Regions from separate parts of the Spongiibacter sp. C9W genome, predicted to be linked through region 4. Evidence: predicted binding sites of a transcription regulator. Region 4 holds the regulator's gene; each other region holds the start of a gene.

Region 1 (4,637 bases), 1.1 Mb from region 4:
CGGGGACGGGTGTTTTATAAGTAAGGTTTTCTGCTGGCGGTGTTAGCCGCCAATATTTCCCAGAACTTCAATGTAATGCTCAATGGGCAGGTTCTCAGGGGCTTCGGTCATTGCCTCTGATAAGGCCTGCTGCATGCGTGCATTGAAGTCTGCAATGCTCTGGTCCGCTGTCAGGGGAGAGGGCGAAATACTGGGGGGCTGACGGTGCAGAGTTGCCTGTTCGTAGTCGTAAGCGATGGCAAGTCCGGTTCCCTCGTCATACTGACGAACGAATATTTCCATGCCTCGCGGTACACCAACGCTGTCGTCAAAGCCGACTGGCACGACGATTGAGCCCATTTGAGTAGTCGAACCGAAATCGCAGGTTCTGCCGCCGGTCGGCCCTGGGCTCAAAATCAGCGCATCCAAGCGCACCTGTGCACCACTTTCGTCCAGTACCGGTTCGCCTGACTCATCGACTAAGGCGTTCATAAGTGAGGTGGTGTAGTCACGCATTTCTATCAGACCGTTGAGCTGGGCTTCGCTAGGCGCAAGATTTGGGTCGTCTGCGGCAACAAGCGCGAATAGCGCGGCCGTGCGCGGTCCCACTCTGCCCGTTTCAAGTATGCCGTCCAGGCCACTGCAGGCCTCGCGCTCATGGGCGATGGAGTCGGAGCCGTTGGTGGCAATCGCCAGGCTGCTTACGCAGGCTCTGGGGCTGTCTCCGCCTTCTTCCTCGAAGGTGAGGAAGTACTGGTTCATATCATAGTGCCGTGAACCCGCGCCGCGGCTTTCAAAATCGGGGAGGTAGATGTCATAGACCTCTGCGCCCAATTCGCGCATTTTTTCAACAGCGGCGCTAATCAGTTCGCCCTGGGCGCCGGTACCTGCCGCATCGCTGTTGCTGCCCAGCTGTTTTACCACGCCAATTTTTCTTCCCTTCAGACCATATTTTTCCCGGTCCAGAAAGCTCATATAGCTTTCGGGCCGCAATTCGGCAGGGTAGAGAAGGGTTTTCGGGTCGCGGGGATCAACGCCCGCCATTGCATCGAGCATTAACGCTGCGTCGCGCACCGTTCTTGTCATCGGCCCGCCGGTGTCGCGCTCGTGGCTGAGGGGGAAGATACCGTGCTGAGAGATAACACCTAAACTGGGGCGGATGCCCACTAAGCCGTTAACTGAGGAGGGATGGCGAATTGACTGGCAGGTGTCACTACCGGTGCCGCCGAGGGCAAAGTTGGCGGCGATAGACGCGCCGGTGCCAGAGGATGAACCAGCGGGGCTTTCTGAGGTGTTATAGGGGTTGCTTACCTGGATGGCGCGATTGGAAAAGCCAGTAGTAAAAAAGGCGAATTCGTCTTGATTGGCCTTGCCGAGAATGACTGCTCCGGCCTGTCGCAAGCCCGCAACCGAGTGGGCATCTACCCCGGCCTGATGGCCGAGCATACTGTAGGAGCCCTGTGTGCTTGGGTAATCGTAGGTGTCGTAGTTGTCTTTCAATAAAACGGGCATGCAGTGCAGCGGGCGGTCGCCGATGCCACCGTCACGTGCATAGAGGGCATCCAGCGCCTTGGCCTGGTCGATACTGTCGGGGTTAACAGCAAGCACGCCGCGAATAGGCAGCCCACCGTTTGGTTGAGGGGTGTCGTTATAGGCGAAGATTCGCTGGATATACATATTAACGAGGGCTTCGCAGGTGAGTCGCTGACCATCGGCAAGGCTGAGATCGCCGCGAAGCGCCGCGTGGACGTCCGCCGTGGTGGCTTCTTCCAGCACAAATTTCCCACCTGGAGTAGTAGGCGGCGTGGGCGGCGCGCTGGTACTTGATGAGCTGGACGAGCCGCCGCACGCAGCAAGTGCGAGGACGATGGGGGCTAGGGTGTATGCGAATGCACGCTGCATAGTGAAATTACCTCTAATAATGTATCGCCTCCTGGCGAACTGCTCACCTCCCTGTGTAAATGGCTAGCTAGGCTAGTGTTTGCGACGTTTGTGGTTTCTCAGTAACAGTCACCAAACAGCAGCAAACAGCGTGCCAGTATCGATTTATCGCCGCTTGCGCTATGAAGTTGCCGGTCGACTGCTTATCATTGTCGCCAGATGTGGAATAACGAAGTGGAAGAAAAAATGAAGTGTGCGATGGTGCCGGTAACGGCATATCAGCAAAATTGCTCGGTGCTGCTCTGTGAAGAAACGGGGCAGGCCGCGGTGGTTGATCCAGGCGGCGATATTGACCGCATCGAGGCAGCGTTGGAGCAGTTGGGCGGCAAACTGTCAGTGATTTTGCTGACCCATGGCCATATGGATCATTGCGCGGCGGCAGATACCTTGCGCCAGAAATACGGGGTGCAGATCATCGGGCCGCATAAGGACGATGCATTCTGGATCGACAAATTGCCTGAATGGTGCCAGATGTCCGGCTTTCCCCATGCGGAGGCCTTCACGCCGGACCGCTGGCTGGATGACGGTGAGTCCGTTAGTTTCGGGAACCAGCAGCTGGCGGTCAGTCATTGCCCTGGGCACACCCCGGGGCATGTGGTGTTTTTTCATGAGCCGAGCAAGCTGGCGATTGTCGGTGATGTGTTATTTCAAGGCTCGATCGGTCGCACCGACTTCCCGCGCGGTGATTACGACACCCTGATTGCGTCCATCCGAGAAAAACTCTGGCCGCTGGGGGATGATGTCACCTTTATCCCCGGCCATGGCCCGACCTCGACATTCGGCGAGGAACGCCAGACCAATCCTTTCGTTGCTGACAGTCGCTATGGGTGATCACGTGGAAGAAAAACAGTTCACGCATTTTGATGCCCAGGGCCAGGCGAGCATGGTCGACGTGACCGATAAAGCGGTAACGGCCAGGGAAGCCGAGGCGACAGGCCGTGTGGTGATGCAAGCAGAAACGCTGGCTATGGTTGCCGCTGGCAATCATAAAAAGGGTGATGTGCTCGGTGTAGCCAGGTTGGCGGGAATTCAAGCGGCAAAAAAATGCAGCGATTTGATCCCCTTGTGCCATCCGCTGATGCTGTCTTCAGTCAAGGTCGATTTTGACATCGACAGTGCAGGGCAGTGCGTGCACATTCGTGCGCGGTGTAAATTAGCTGCGCAAACCGGCGTCGAGATGGAAGCCCTAACAGCCGTATCTGTGGCTGCATTGACGATCTACGACATGTGTAAGGCTGTCGATAAAGGCATGTGCATTGAGGGCATCCGCCTTCTCAGCAAGCGAGGCGGGCGTTCCGGCGAGTGGTCGGCGGAGGGGCATGACCATGATTAAGGTCTTGTTCTTTGCCAAGCTGCGTGAAACCTTGGGCACCTCTGACTTGGATATTGACTACGCCGGCACCGTAGCCGGCCTTAAGGCACAGCTGTCCACGCGCAATGATTGTTGGGCCGAGCAGTTCGCCCAGGAAAATTTGCTATGCGCGATTAATCAGCAAGTTGCTGCCGACGAAAGCCCTGTTTTCAAGGGTGATGAGGTTGCTTTTTTTCCTCCAGTTACAGGAGGTTAAGTTAAGTGATTAAAGTTTTAGTTCAGGTTGAGGATTTCGATGCAGGCGCTGAAGTAGCGCAACTGCGCAGCACCGCCAGTGGCGCAATTGTGCAGTTTTTAGGCGTAATGCGCGATAACAACCAGGGCGACACCGTGGCATCGATGCACCTGGAGCATTACCCCGGTATGACCGAGTCCAGCATCGAGCGCATTGTGGTAGAGGCGAGTGAGCGCTGGTCCTTGCTTGGCTGCACCGTTATCCACCGAGTTGGTACCGTGCTGCCCGGCGAGCAGATTGTACTGGTTGCGGTGAGCGCGGCGCACCGTCACGCAGCATTTCAAGCCTGTGAGTTCGTTATGGACTACCTTAAAACCCAGGCGCCATTTTGGAAAAAAGAACAACTGCACAACGGTGAGAGCCGTTGGGTGGACGCCAGGGAAAGCGACGATAGGGCCGCCGCGCGCTGGTCGGGCGTCAGCCGTTCGGACGAGCTGTAACAGCATCGGTCAGTGCATTCCCACTGTATACTACGCGCTCCTCACGTCGGCCCATACGCAGGTCGGCGGCGAATCACAGATAACAGGATATTTATGAGCTTCGATCCCCGTAACTTCCGCAATGCCCTCGGTCAGTTCGCGACAGGTGTGTGCGTAATTACCGCCAATCCACGCGGCTATGAGCCTTTCGGTATGACGGTTAATTCATTTGCCTCGGTGTCGCTGGACCCGGCTCTGGTGCTGTGGAGCCTGCGTAACGACTCCGAATGTTACCCGGCCTTTGAAGCGGCCGATGGCTTTACGGTCAACGTACTGAGCCAAGAGCAGGTTGGCCTGTCCAACCAATATGCGAAGAAAGATGCTCACCAACTGGATAAGGATCACTACCGCATTGGTAAAAGTGGCCTGCCGGTTCTGCGCGGTGCACTCACTAGCTTTGAATGTGATATCTGGCAGCGCTATGATGGCGGGGATCATTTGATTCTTGTTGGTAAAGTTACTGAAATGGACCTGAGTCCCACTGGTAAACCTCTTGTTTTCCACGGTGGTGGCTATCAGGAACTGCGCTAGGACTTTGCCTCTCAGCGGAGTAGCGGTATAGATGAAGTTTTGCAGTGAGTGTGGTGCGCCGGTTGAACTCCGTGTGCCGGAAGGAGACGACCGACCACGT
Region 2 (4,637 bases), 910 kb from region 4:
AGCAGCAGACCCAGAAGACCCACAACACCGTGAACAGAGATGGCACCAACGGGGTCGTCGATTTTCAGCTTATCCAGAGCCAGGATGCTGAATACCACCAGTACACCACCCGCAGCACCGAACAAGGTCGCTTGCAAGGCAGTAGGTGTAGAAGGTTCTGCAGTAATCGCTACCAGACCAGCAAGCGCACCGTTCAGCAGCATAGTCAGGTCAGCTTTGCCGAATAAGATGCGGGCTACCGCCAGGGCTGCTACGGCACCACCGGCTGCTGCCGCGTTGGTGTTCAAAAAGACCATGGCAACAGAGTGTGCGTTAGCAGCATCGCCGAGTTTCAGTACTGAGCCACCGTTGAAGCCGAACCAACCCATCCACAGGATGAAGGTACCCAAGGTCGCCAGTGGCAGGTTTGCACCAGGGATCGCGTTAACCTGACCGTTTGCACCGTATTTGCCCTTACGAGCACCAAGCAGCAACACGCCAGCCAGCGCCGCAGCGGCACCTGCCATGTGTACAATGCCCGAGCCAGCAAAGTCAGAGAAGCCAAGGTCGCCGAGGTTATACAAACCGAATACGTCGTTGCCACCCCAGGTCCAAGACCCTTCCAGCGGATAGATCACACCCGTCATCACAACCGCGAAGGCCAGGAATGCCCAAAGCTTCATGCGCTCAGCCACTGCACCGGATACGATCGACATTGCGGTTGCAACGAAGACTACCTGGAAGAAGAAGTCGGAAGCGCCAGAGTATACTGAACCGCCGTCAAAGCCGGCTTCTGCCGAGTCTGCCAACACGCCTTCAAGGTCGAAGTCGCCAATGCCACTTAACAAGATGTCACCGCCGTACATGATCGCGTAACCGCACACCAAGTACATGATGCAGCTGATCGCAAACAACGCGACGTTTTTAGTCAGGATTTCTGTGGTGTTTTTGCTGCGAACCAAGCCCGCTTCTAGCATGGCAAAGCCTGCAGCCATCCACATTACAAGTGCGCCACAGACAAGAAAGTAAAACGTGTCCATTGCGTACTGAAGTTCAAAAATTTGATTTTCCACTGGGATTCCTCCGGAAAAATTTGGGGGCCTACTGCTTTACCACCACCGCGTGGCGGGTAGCCCGCTACTCTTAGATCGCGTCTTCGCCAGCTTCGCCGGTACGAATACGGATCACCTGCTCAAGGGCAGAGACAAAGATTTTGCCGTCACCAATCTTGCCGGTATTGGCAGACTTGCTGATAGCTTCGAGCGTAGCCTCGACATCGCCATCGGCGACCGCTACCTCAATTTTCACTTTCGGCAGAAAGTCCACAACGTATTCCGCGCCGCGGTATAGTTCTGTATGACCTTTCTGTCGCCCGAAACCCTTCACCTCGGTCACGGTGATGCCTTGCACACCGATATCTGACAGGGACTCGCGAACGTCGTCGAGTTTGAAAGGCTTAATAATCGCTGTAATTAATTTCATGTTGTTCTCCTGCTAATAGCCTTGAGGGCAGGCGGGCACTGGAGTACCCGCCGCGATCTAATTACAGGCTTTTTGAGATAGAGAAGACGAAACGGTCGTCTGCAGCGCCGTCAGCCGCCACGTCGTTGTCAACGTCAGTGCCGTAGTAGGCCAAAGTCAGCGTTACATCAGCAACGTCGTAGTTGGCACCGATCATGTAATCGATGTAGCTATCGTCGTCATCGACCAGGCCGTCTTCGTCTGTGGTGGTTTGACCCACGTGGAAGTCAAGACTCACGTTCTCCGCCACACTCATGCTGTAGTCGAGGTTAATTACCGTTGCGTCACCGTTGCCATCACCAAAGTAATCAGGTGAATACACCAGGCCGAAGCTGAAGTCTGACACCGATACCGACGCAATATATTCTTGGTAATTCAGTGCCGCCTCATCACCGGGGTACATAAAGTGAACAACACCCAGGTCCAGGCCAACACCTTCAGCAACGTCGAAGGCATAACCGCCGTAGAAATCCATCTCGGTAGTTACTTCGCTGCCGAAATCGACGTTAGACGCCCAAGTACCAACGTAAAAGCCGTTGCCAAAGTCGACGTCAAAGCCGCCTTGGATGGCGCCTTTCTCACTAGTTTGTGAGTAGCCACGGAACACATAGTCCGTTGCCATTGTCACGTTACCGCTAATTTCCGCAGCTGAAGCCGCGAAAGGGGCTGCTGTTACAACTGCTACACCAAGCATTTTTTTCCAAGTGTTCATGTTCTAGTCTCCGATAGTCTTCTCTCGTTGAACGTATGCGGTTAAGGGAAGGCCCTGAACATCACATGCCTAGCTATATGCATGGGGCGTGCCAGGTTTTAAAGCGCCCAAAATCAGGGCTTTCCCGCCACAAAACACCCCTTCACGCCCCTTTCCGCACTATTTCAGATCACAAAACAACAACACACCTGAACCAAGCACCATATCGGTGCAATTTCACATTGCTCTCGTTTGCCGCCCCTAAACAGCGCAAACACCACCGGGAACAAAAACTGTGCACGCTCTGCGACGCCGTGCAAAAGTGCGATAAACTGTCGCCAACAACGAGAGAGTATCGCCATGGCAAAACCCGACTTTATTTCCCAACTTGCTGAACAGGCCGGGCGCCTGATCAGCCAAGGCCCTGATATTCAGCAAGACATCGAAGCCAAACTGCAGGCACTACTACAAAGCGCCTTCAGCAAGATGAATGTGGTATCGAGAGACGAATTCGATGCGCAAACCGCGGTGCTCAATCGCACCCGCGCTCGCCTGGAAGCCGCCGAGCGGCAGCTGGCCGAGATTACTGCCAGTTTGGAAAGTGCCGAGAATAAATAAACCGTCTTGCGCGCAGCAGGACGGCTGTTCGCAATTGCAAAAATACTCAGGGATTGAGTTATGCCACTGGCCACTGTACACAGCCGTGCGCGCCTCGGGGTAGATGCCCCGCTCGTCACCATTGAGGTGCACCTTTCCGCCGGGCTTCCGGCCTTTAATATTGTCGGGCTGCCGGAAGCAACCGTACGCGAAGCCAAAGACCGCGTGCGCTCGGCGCTGATCAACTCTCACTTTACCTTTCCCGTCAGCCGCATCACCGTCAACTTAGCGCCAGCAGACCTGCCCAAAGAGGGCGGCCGCTTTGACCTGCCTATCGCCATTGGCATCCTCGTTGCCAGCGGCCAATTACAACAACGCGAGACCGAGTCCTATGAGTTCATCGGTGAGCTGGGGCTAAGCGGCGAGCTGAGAACGGTCAATGCCGCCCTGCCCACCGCCCTGGCAACCGCAGACGCATCCAGGCAATTGGTCTTGCCCGCCGGCAGCGCCTCACTGGCAGAGCTGCTCCCCCCGGATACATTGCAGGAGGCCACAGACCTGCTTGGCGTGGTGGCTTTTCTAAAGGGCCAGCAGAGTTTGGGGCCGCCGACAGACGCCGCCGATACACGGCCCGCTGCGTATCCGGACATGCGCGATGTACGCGGTCAGTTGTTGGCAAAGCGTGGGCTGGAGATCGCTGCAGCGGGATTTCACAGCCTGCTATTTAGCGGCCCTCCCGGTACGGGCAAAACGCTGTTAGCAAGCCGGCTGCCCGGTATCCTCCCGCCCCCAACAGAGCAGGAGTGTCGCGAAATCGCCATTGTCCAGTCGATCGTTGGCCAACCACTGCAGCTTCAGCGCCCATTTCGCAACCCACATCACACCGCCTCGGCCGCTGCGCTTGTCGGCGGCGGTAGTAGCCCGCGCCCCGGCGAAATCAGCCTTGCTCATCGCGGCGTGCTTTTCCTCGATGAATTGCCAGAGTACCCACGCAAAGTGCTGGAAGTACTGCGCGAGCCCATAGAATCGGGCGAGGTGGTCATCTCCAGAGCGCGCCATCAACTCCGATTCCCGGCTCGATTCGCTTTGGTAGCGGCAATGAATCCTTGTCCCTGCGGCTTTGACGGCGACCCCCAAAAAGCCTGTCGTTGCACCCCCGACCAAATACTGCGCTACCGCAGCCGTGTATCGGGGCCGTTGTTGGACAGGATTGACTTGCGCTTGCGCCTGAATCGCATGGCCGCCGGTGAGCTACAAGACAGCCCCGAGGGCGAACCCAGCGACGCCATACGCGCCCGGGTGAGTGCAGCGCATCAGCGTCAGCTCAACCGCCAGGGCTGCAGCAACGCCCTACTTGATGCCGGGCAGCTCAGCCGGTTTTGCCGCTTGGATACCGAGGGTAAAGCCTTTATCCGGGACATCGAAGCGCGCATCAACCTCAGTGCACGCGGCCAGCACCGTCTGATAAAGACGGCGCGCACCATCGCTGACCTCGAAAGCAGCAACGATATTTGCCTGAAGCACTTGCGCGAGGCCGCGCTCTACCGCGGAGAGCTCTGATCCCAGGTAGGTGACTATACGAATCTATTTCACAGCCATCGGCACTTACAATCGAGCACTATATAAGAAGAACTTCTAGGATTTCGGAGTTATGCCGAATGTTTTGATCGTCGAGGACAACCGCTCGCTGGCCAGCATGGCCAGAGCAATTATCGAGGATATTCCCGGCTTTCAGGCCTGCGTCGCTGCCAGCGGCGCCGAAGCAAAACAGTTAATACGCGACACCAAAACGCCCTTTACCGCTGCCCTCGTCGACTTGAACCTACCTGACGCCCCCAATGGCGAAGTG
Region 3 (4,637 bases), 1.1 Mb from region 4:
TCCCGTTTAGTGAATGCCTCGCGGTTGTTGATGGCGTCCAGCAGTTTCACAACGGTGTCTTCGTCTTCGTGAAAAAGGTGGGTGATGGCCTCGCCGTGGATGCGCTGGTCAGACACCGCCAGCAGCGACTCTGCCGCCGGGTTGATATAACTCACGGTGAGGTTGGGCTCGACCAGTAGGATCGCCGTTTTCAGGTTGTCGAGTATGTGGTGGTGCAAATTCGCTGGGGGCATGGGCTCGCCACTGTCTTCATTATGGTTCATTGCAAAGCAATAATTAGGCCAGTGCCCCGGAATGGGGGCGTTGTTATTGAGTGGGCGCTAATTGGGCGTTGTATATGGCGTGCCGCGGTGCTGCGCCGCTGGGGCTGGCCCCGCGATGGCGCGCTCGACCGCCGCTATTGTCTTAGTGTGCACCAATTTGGTGCTTTGTGTATAGCTTGGCTGGAGGGTCAGTTGTTTGGCCAGTGGGCCACGACTGAAACAGTGTCTCGACTCAGCTTTTCCCCGTTTGGGCCGAGGACTTCTGCGCTGATTTGGTGCCGGCCGCGGCTCAGGTGCTCAATGCGTGCAGAGGTGGCGCTTCCCCGGCTAAGGGTTTTGCCATTGACGGCGATGCGCAGGCTCTCGTCGCCGCGCAGGGGGCGCTCAAGCTTTACATTAACAGTGGTGGGAATGCGGCCATTGGGGAATACCTGGCCGTCGCGCGGCTGGATGATTTGTACCTTGACTGAGGCCGGTACGGGGGTGGCATGTCGGTCCAGCTTGGCCGGTGGCGGTGGCGACACAGCCGGCGTGGTGTTTACCGGGGGTAGATCGACCGGGCTGCCGCCGTCGCGGGGAGAGTCGCTGTAAACGGTGCGGCCCTGTTCGTCGGTATGACGATAGATTTCTGCATGCAGTGGGCTGCAGAGCACGCTCGCTACGCAAATAAGGCTCAGCAGACGATACATAAAAAGCCCTCGCTATCACTTTTCTGTAGTGTGCGACGAGTTGATAGGCGCGGCAAGGTTTAAAAAATGACAGGCAAAAAAAAGCCCGCCGAAGCGGGCTTTTTCGCACAAGGCGTATTAAACGCTGTAGTACATGTCGAACTCAACGGGGTGAGTTGTCATGTTCAGGCGCTCGATTTCCTCAGACTTCAGCTCGATGTAAGCATCGATCATGTCGTCGTCGAATACGCCGCCAGCGGTCAAGAAGGCGCGGTCTGCATCCAGTGCTTGCAGCGCTTGCTCGAGGCTAGACGCAACAGTCGGGATTTCAGCCGCTTCTTCTGCAGGCAGGTCGTACAGATCTTTGTCTGCCGCATCGCCAGGGTGGATCTTGTTCTGGATACCGTCAAGGCCAGCCATCAGCAGGGCCGCGAATGCCAGGTAGGGGTTCGCAGAGGGATCTGGGAAGCGAACTTCTACGCGGCGTGCTTTCGGGTTGGTGATGAATGGAATACGGATAGACGCTGAGCGGTTACGTGCTGAGTAAGCCAGCATAACAGGTGCTTCAAAGCCGGGAACCAGGCGCTTGTACGAGTTAGTAGAAGCGTTGGCAAAGGCGTTGATCGCGCGAGCGTGCTTGATGATACCGCCGATGTAGTACAGTGCTGTTTCAGACAGGCCGCCGTAAGCGTCGCCAGTAAACAGGTTTTGGCCGTCTTTGCTCAGTGACATGTGCACGTGCATACCGCTACCGTTGTCGCCGACAACTGGCTTGGGCATGAAAGTAGCGGTCTTGCCGTAGGCGTGAGCGACGTTGTGTACGCAGTACTTAAGTACCTGTACTTCGTCAGCTTTTTTCACAGCAGAGTTAGGGCCAACACCGATTTCACACTGACCAGCAGTACCTACTTCGTGGTGGTGTACTTCAACTTCCAGACCCATGTCGGTCATTGCGTTACACATTGCTGCGCGCAGGTCGTGCAGGCTGTCGACAGGTGGTACGGGGAAGTAACCGCCTTTAACGCCAGGACGGTGACCAGTGTTGCCTTCTTCGAAGCTGTTGCCAGAAACCCAGGCGGCTTCGTCAGAAGAAATCGCGTAGCTCGCGCCTTCCATTGCCACTTTCCACTTCACGTCGTCAAACACGAAGAACTCGGGCTCGGGACCAAACAGTGCGCTGTCGGCGATGCCGGCAGAGCGCATGTAGTCTTCGGCGCGCTGAGCGATAGAGCGTGGGTCACGGTTGTAGCCCTGCATAGTAGAAGGCTCAACGATGCCGCAGCGAATGATAATAGTGGGCTCGTCGGTGAAGGGGTCGAGAACAGAGGCCTCGTCGTCCGGCATGAGGATCATGTCTGACTCGTTAATGCCTTTCCAGCCTGAGATCGATGAGCCATCGAACATTTTGCCTTCTTCGAAGAAGCCCGCGTCGATTTCGCTCACCGGCATGGTGACGTGTTGTTCTTTACCTTTAGTGTCGGTGAAGCGCAGGTCCGCCCACTTCACGTCATTATCGGCGATTAACTTCAGAGTGTTCTCTGACATTCTTAACATCCTCCAATATAGAGTCTTGTAGTCGATTCGGCGTGGCCGAAAGCAGTGGCGATTATAGGTTCATTGCCGCGTGCCGCATAGCGACATCTGCATAGAACCGAAAGTAAACACGCATATGCGCTGCGGGCCGTGGCGCCGCTGTTTCTGTTCGAAATTTATAGAGCAATATGCGTGCCATATTTTTGTGCTGGTTTTTTGTTCAAAATCCGAGCGAAAAACCCACTTTGCCTGAAAACTGTGCGTTTTGCCAAAAAGTGCGCACCAATATGGTGCTCTGGTGTTTCATTTTGGTGCGTTGTCGGGGTTTCTGCGGAGCTGAAGCGTTTTAAGTGAACCGCTATAATGCCCGCCCAGCTATCTCCGTGGTGCCACAATGAAGTTCATCGTAAAGCTCTTCCCTGAAATTATCATCAAGAGCAAGCCTGTTCGCAAAAAGTTCATCAAACAGTTGCGCGATAACCTGCGCAAGCTGCTGATCCCGATTGACCCTGAACTCCAGATCGTTCGTGAATGGGACCGTATCACTATTGAAACCCAGTGTCGTGCCGACGCCGATATTGCGGCGATATTGGCAGTGTTGGGCAATACCCCGGGCATTGCTCATGTCGTCGAGGTGGCAGAGTACCCCCTGGTAGATGTGCACGATATCTATGAAAAGGTCCGGGACGCCGTTGGCGATAGCTTGCGTGGTAAAACCTTTGCGGTGCGCTGCAAGCGCACGGGTGATCACGAGTTCAATTCCAATGAGGTTGAACGCTACGTCGGTGGTGGCTTAAATCAGTATTCAGAAACGGGTGGGGTGAAGCTGAAAAACCCCGATGAAGTGGTGCGCGTCGAAGTCCGTCACAATCAGTTCTTTGTTGTCAGGCGACGCCACGAAGGGCTGGGTGGCTACCCCATCGGCACCGTCGACTCCGTTGTTAGCCTGATTTCCGGTGGCTTTGATTCCACGGTGTCCAGTTACATGACAATGAAGCGGGGCATGCGCACGCATTTTTGCTTTTTCAATCTCGGTGGTCGTGAGCACGAGGTGGGGGTAAAAGAAGTCGCGCTGTACCTCTGGCAGAAGTTTGGTGCGTCGCATCGCGTGAAATTTATCAGCGTGCCATTTGAAGATGTTGTCGCCGAAATTTTGAAGAATGTTGAGAACTCACAGATGGGGGTGATTCTCAAGCGCATGATGTTGCGCGCTGCCGAACAGGTGGCGGCGGAGCTGGAGGCGCCAGCGTTGGTGACTGGTGAGGCGGTGTCTCAGGTGAGTAGTCAGACGCTAACCAACCTCTCTGTGATCGATCAGGTGACTGATACCCTGGTGTTGCGCCCGCTGATCACCACCGACAAGTTGGATATTATCAATACCGCGTCCAGAATTGGCACCGAGCAATTTGCCGCGAATATGCCTGAATACTGCGGTGTGATTTCTGTGAAGCCCACCACGCGCGCGCGCCCGGAGCGGATTGCTGCGGAGGAAGAGAAGTTCGATTTTTCAGTGCTTGAGCGCGCGGTTGCCAGTGCCAAATATATCAACATCGACAAATTGGCAGATGAAGAGGTCAGCCATACCGAGGTCGAGGTGCTGCCGATTCCCTTGGCTGACGCCGTGGTGCTGGATGTGCGCCACCCCGATGAAGTTGACCGCAAGCCGCTCAAGTTGGAACGCAATCGCGTGGCGTGCATGCCCTTTTATGAATTGCATAAGCGCTGCGTTGAGCTCGATCGCGACACGGTCTACCAGCTGTATTGCGACAAGGGAGTGATGAGTCGTCTGCATGCTGCACACCTGCTTGAGCAGGGTTATGACAACATTAAGGTGTATCGCCCCTCATGACTATCTACACGCAACCGCCGTTATTTGATGTCGAGATAGCGCCTCGCTGGGCCGATCAAGACAGCCTGGGGCATATCAATCACGTGCAGTACTTCTCTTATCTTGAAGAGGCGCGAGTGCACTGGCTGCGCTCCGAGGAAATGCTAGCCCTGGGCGGCTTTCGGCTTGTTATTGCTGCCATCGCTTTGAATTACCGGCAGGAGTGGCGACACGGCCGATCGCTGCGGGCGCGCGCCTGGGTTACGCGCGTGGGGAACAGTAGCTTTAGTTTGCGGCAAGCGCTATTTAGTGACGATGGTGAGCAGCTGGTGGCAGAGGGCGATG
Region 4 (4,637 bases):
CTACTATCGATGGTCAGCGATGCCTCTGCGACAATGGGCTCCAACAGCGCAGACTCTTGCTTTATCGCGTCGCTAAGCGGCTGGGAGTCGGTGCTCAGCGGATGCCGTCGGCGGGTCTCGCTAAAACGCTTAATGAGCTTGTCGTCGCTGGCATCCAAAAAAAGAATACGCAAGCTGGCCAGGCTTCGAACTTGTTTGCACAGTTCTTGGAAGCGGGCGAGCTCTGTTTGTGAGTTTCTCGCATCGATACAGACAGCAACCTGCTGATGAACTTTCAGTGTGCTTTGAGAGAGTTCGGTAACGAGTGCGGGCAGCAGTGACACCGGCAGGTTGTCGATGGCGTAAAAGCCTTCGTCTTCGAGCTGGTGCAGCGCCGTGCTTTTGCCCGAACCTGAGCGGCCGCTGAGAATAATAAGCTTCACGCCTAGCTCGCTACCGCACGTTCATAAAGACTGCTGTCGCTGTCTGCGCTGCGAAGCTGCTGGCGGAAAGCGTCATCGTTGAAGGCGTTGGCCAAGCTTGCCAATACTTTAATGTGTTCGTCGTGTGCTTCGGCAGGAACGATCAACGCAAACACTAAGTCCACGGGTTGGTCGTCTATCGCTTCGAAGTCGATAGGCTCGGCAAGTTTAAGCAGCATGCCGGTAATTTCGGTGCACTGCTGGCTGCGACAGTGGGGAATCGCAACCCCGTGCCCGATACCGGTGCTTCCGAGTCGCTCGCGGGCGAGCAGTTCGTTGAACAGTTCGTCGGCGTTGAATTGCGCATTATCCTCACTGACAAAAATAGAAATTTGTTCCAGTAGGCGTTTCTTGCTGCCCACAGACGTACCGCAGTGGGTACGTCCGGGGCTGAGTATTGAATCAAGGGTCATGTTTACGTTTCCGGAACATCCCCGGGCCTTTAGTGGCCCAGGTTTTTCTCCTTGTGTTTAATAAGCTGGCGATCGAGCTTGTCGGTGAGGCTGTCGATGGCCGCGTACATATCCTCTGATTCACAGGTGGCGAACAGATCGGCGCCGGCCACATGTACGGTGGCTTCAGCTTTTTGAACCAGCTTTTCTACTGACAAGGTAACGTCGGTATTGGTGATATTGTCGAAGTGCCGTTGCAGCTTGGCGAGTTTGTTGTTGACGTAATCGCGAAGTGCCGGGGTAACTTCAACATGGTGACCACTGACGGTTATTTGCATATCTTGCTCCTTCATCGCTGAGAACATCCGGCGCCTCCCGGCGCGTTGTTTGGGCCTTTTGGGGCCTTATTAGACCAGTCTTTTCCGTTCGTTAGAGGGCGGAATGACTAGTGATTCCCTGTACTTTGCAATGGTTCGCCGGGCAACTTTGATGCCTTGCTCGGCCAACAGTTGGGTGATTTTGCTGTCGCTTAGCGGTTTCTTGGGATTTTCTGCGGCAATTAATTTTTTGATTAGTGCACGAATCGCCGTGGAGGAGCATTCTCCTCCGGTATCGGTCGAGACGTGGCTGGAGAAAAAATATTTGAGTTCGTAGATGCCTCTCGGGGTATGCATATATTTTTGCGTGGTAACCCGTGAGATCGTCGATTCATGCATGCTCACTGCATCGGCGATATCGTGGAGCACTAGCGGTTTCATCGCTTCGTCGCCGTACTCCAGGAATCCGCGCTGATACTCAACAATTTTGGTGGCGACTTTCATCAGTGTTTCGTTGCGGCTCTGCAGACTTTTAATGAACCAGCGCGCTTCCTGGAGGTTGTCGCGAATATAGTCTTTGTCGCTGCTGGTGCCGCTGTCTTTGGCGAGCGATGCGTAGTGGCTGTTAATTTGTATTTTCGGGGCAATGTCCGGGTTTAACTCAACCAGCCAGCGGCCTTCTTTTTTGCTGACGAATACGTCTGGTACCACATACTCCGTTTCGTCGTTGCCCACGCAGTCACCGGGAGTGGGGTTCAGCGTTTGAATGAGTGCCAGGGTGTCGCGCAGTTGGTCTTCTTTTAGCCGGCAGCGACGCATGATTTGGTTGTAATCACGGTTGCCGAGCTGCGGCATATGTTGCTCGACAATCTGCAGCGCTTCAGCCAAGTATGGGGTGTCTGGGGAGAGCTGTCGAAGTTGAATCAGCAAGCATTCTTGAAGGTCCTGGCCGCCAACACCTGGGGGGTCAAACTGCTGGATGAGGTGAAGGACTGCATTCACTTCTTCTATTTCGATATTGTCGTCGTCGAAGGCGTCCACCAGCTCTTCGGGGCTGACGGTGAGCCGCCCTTTTTCATCGATCGCGTCGATGATGGCATCAGCGACGATGCGGTCAAGTTCTGAGAGCCGGCTGAGGTTGAGTTGCCAGCGCAGGTGGTCCTGGAGCGACTCTGAGCTGCCGTGGCGATAGTCATTGTTGTAGTCGTCGTCGGCGCTACCGGCCGCGGAGGAGCTTGGTGCGGAGCTTTGGTAGACGTCTTCCCACTGGCTGTCTACCGGCAAATCTTCGGGGATGTCGCTGCGCTCGGCCCATTCACTGTCAGCGTCGTTGCTGGGCGCCTCCTCAGCAGAGGTCGTTTTGCTGTCAGCCTCATTGGCGTTACTTTCGCTCTGGCTGTTGCTGCTCTGGGGTTCCGGGCTGTCGCTGTCTTCCTCTACTTCCAGCAGGGGGTTGGAGTCCAGTGCCGACTGAATTTCCTGTTGAAGGTCGAGGGTGGAGAGCTGTAATAAACGAATCGCCTGTTGCAGCTGGGGCGTCATGGTCAGCTGCTGACCGACTTTTAGCTGGAGCGATTGTTTCATAGGCAATGACTTCTACTACAACCATACCTGAGGGATTAAATGCCGTTATGTAGCCATAAACGACGATGCTTCAGGGTCAGTGTAGTCCCGCAGCCGCACCGCTGCAATAGGCGTTTAAAGCAATTGCTGTGCCGATTTTTTGATCAAAGGGTAAATGTGTCGCCGAGGTAGATGTCCCGCACGATTTGGTTGTTGAGCACGGCCTCGGCATTGCCCTCAGCAACGATGCGACCTTCGCCAACTATGTAGGCTTTTTCGCAGATATCGAGGGTTTCTCGCACGTTGTGGTCGGTAATTAGGACGCCGATGCCGCGCGCCTGCAGGTGGCGAATAATCTGCTGAATATCGTTCACCGATATGGGGTCTACCCCGGCAAAGGGCTCGTCGAGCAGAATAAAACTGGGCTCGGTGGCCAGTGCTCGTGCAATTTCTACTCTGCGCCGTTCCCCGCCCGAGAGCGCCATACCCGGCGATTGGCGAATATGGGCAATGTGAAATTCTTGTAGCAGTGCATCGAGCTTTTCTTTGCGTTGCTTGCGATTCAGGTCGCTGCGGGTCTCCAATATCGCCATGATGTTGTCAGCGACGCTCAGCTTCCGAAATATGGATGCTTCCTGAGGGAGGTAGCCAACGCCGTGTTTGGCCCGACCTTGGATGGAAAGCGGTGTCAGGTCTTTGTCGTCGAGCTGAATGCGGCCGCGGTCGGCGTTGACGATGCCGACGATCATATAAAAACAGGTTGTTTTTCCCGCCCCGTTGGGACCCAACAAGCCGACTATTTCACCGCTGTTAATACTCAGGGAGACGTCTTTGATTACCTCTCTGCCTTTGTAGGCTTTAGCGAGGTTGCTGGCTTTCAATACGGGCATGTTAGCGGGGAGTCTCCGGGGTGTCGGGGGTGGTGCTTGGCGCGGGGCTATCGGTATCACTCACGCCCTGCTGAGGCTGTAGGGTCATTTGTACCCTGCCATCGAGTTTGTGGCTGCCACCATCGGCAATGACCATTTGCTTGCGCCCGCTGTATACAATGCGATCGCCACTGATCTTGGAGCCTTGATGTCGGATGGTGGCATCTTTTTGCAGCAGGATTTCCTCGGCATTTAGGCTGTATTCTATGAGTCGGGCACTGGCGACCACGACGCCTTCCCCGGCGCGGGGTTGTTGCTCAAAATGGGCGGGGCTGCCATGGGCAATAACCTTGGTTACTTTTCTGTCAGCCTCGACAATAATCAGCTTGTCTGCGCGAATAATCAGGCTGCCCTGCGACATATTGACGTTGCCCGTGTAAATGCCGCGATTGTTTTCATAGGTGGCTTTATCTGAGCTGAGGTTGATGGCCTGGCGGCGGTCATCGGGCAAGCCGTGCACGCTGCTGGCGAGGCAGAGCAGGGCGCTAATAGCGAAGGTGCGTAGATTATTGCGGTTCATAGTGTCCTTTTACCTTCGCGAGCAGCTCGACTTTCTCGTTAACGAGGTCGGCCGTCATGCCCTCCGACTGGGTTTCGCCATTGGGTAGTTGCAGTCGCAGTGGCTGATCCGTCGCAACCAGGCTTTGCTCCAGGTCAATGCTGAGTTGCTCTGTGTGGATTTGCGCTTCGCGAATTAAGTCTTCAACAACAACACTGCCACGCAACTGCAGTTGTTGGCCATTTTGTGACAGTGTGCCGGTAATGGCTTGCGCCGTCCACGGCCGCTGCTCGCCGATATTGCCGATGTAGAAGGGCTGATTGAGCTGGATGTTGCCCGAGGAAATCATGCGTTCGGCACTGTCGGCGCGCCACCGGTATGCCACATTGCCGTCTTGGCGATATTTCGAGCCTTCGATGCCCTGGAGGTGGGAGTCAACATCGGGGATGGCTTCGAAGCTGTCAGTCAGGCTCAAT

What was found. The regulator sigma-54, encoded in region 4, starts transcription at its own class of promoters, with help from an activator protein. The targets are predictions, from matches to a motif close to TGGCACANNNNTTGCNNT.
Region 1: AC2Q8J_RS02640 (amidase family protein) is a predicted target of sigma-54. The motif match lies at 2,000-2,017, and genes of this name have one in related genera.
Region 2: AC2Q8J_RS09515 (TorF family putative porin) is a predicted target of sigma-54. The motif match lies at 2,289-2,306, and genes of this name have one in related genera.
Region 3: glnA (glutamate--ammonia ligase) is a predicted target of sigma-54. The motif match lies at 2,645-2,662, and genes of this name have one in related genera.

What each region holds. Positions count from the first base shown of each region.
Region 1 is NZ_CM170672.1:546,500-551,136, reverse strand. Features, by position in the region: gene AC2Q8J_RS02645 (hypothetical protein) at 1-24, shown strand, start outside; gene AC2Q8J_RS02640 (amidase family protein) at 43-1,755, opposite strand; gene AC2Q8J_RS02635 (MBL fold metallo-hydrolase) at 2,107-2,751, shown strand; gene moaC (cyclic pyranopterin monophosphate synthase MoaC) at 2,756-3,253, shown strand; gene moaD (molybdopterin converting factor subunit 1) at 3,240-3,488, shown strand; gene moaE (molybdopterin synthase catalytic subunit MoaE) at 3,497-3,967, shown strand; gene AC2Q8J_RS02615 (flavin reductase family protein) at 4,061-4,537, shown strand; gene AC2Q8J_RS02610 (NUDIX hydrolase) at 4,569-4,637, shown strand, end outside.
Region 2 is NZ_CM170672.1:1,988,503-1,993,139, forward strand. Features, by position in the region: gene AC2Q8J_RS09505 (ammonium transporter) at 1-1,052, opposite strand, end outside; gene glnK (P-II family nitrogen regulator) at 1,123-1,461, opposite strand; gene AC2Q8J_RS09515 (TorF family putative porin) at 1,523-2,212, opposite strand; gene AC2Q8J_RS09520 (accessory factor UbiK family protein) at 2,552-2,809, shown strand; gene AC2Q8J_RS09525 (YifB family Mg chelatase-like AAA ATPase) at 2,870-4,348, shown strand; gene AC2Q8J_RS09530 (GGDEF domain-containing response regulator) at 4,440-4,637, shown strand, end outside.
Region 3 is NZ_CM170672.1:1,803,493-1,808,129, reverse strand. Features, by position in the region: gene glnL (nitrogen regulation protein NR(II)) at 1-233, opposite strand, end outside; gene AC2Q8J_RS08590 (DUF4124 domain-containing protein) at 452-952, opposite strand; gene glnA (glutamate--ammonia ligase) at 1,070-2,476, opposite strand; gene thiI (tRNA uracil 4-sulfurtransferase ThiI) at 2,859-4,313, shown strand; gene AC2Q8J_RS08575 (acyl-CoA thioesterase) at 4,310-4,637, shown strand, end outside.
Region 4 is NZ_CM170672.1:2,900,409-2,905,045, forward strand. Features, by position in the region: gene rapZ (RNase adapter RapZ) at 1-422, opposite strand, end outside; gene ptsN (PTS IIA-like nitrogen regulatory protein PtsN) at 425-874, opposite strand; gene hpf (ribosome hibernation-promoting factor, HPF/YfiA family) at 904-1,191, opposite strand; gene AC2Q8J_RS13800 (RNA polymerase factor sigma-54) at 1,261-2,754, opposite strand; gene lptB (LPS export ABC transporter ATP-binding protein) at 2,898-3,623, opposite strand; gene lptA (lipopolysaccharide transport periplasmic protein LptA) at 3,625-4,182, opposite strand; gene lptC (LPS export ABC transporter periplasmic protein LptC) at 4,169-4,637, opposite strand, start outside.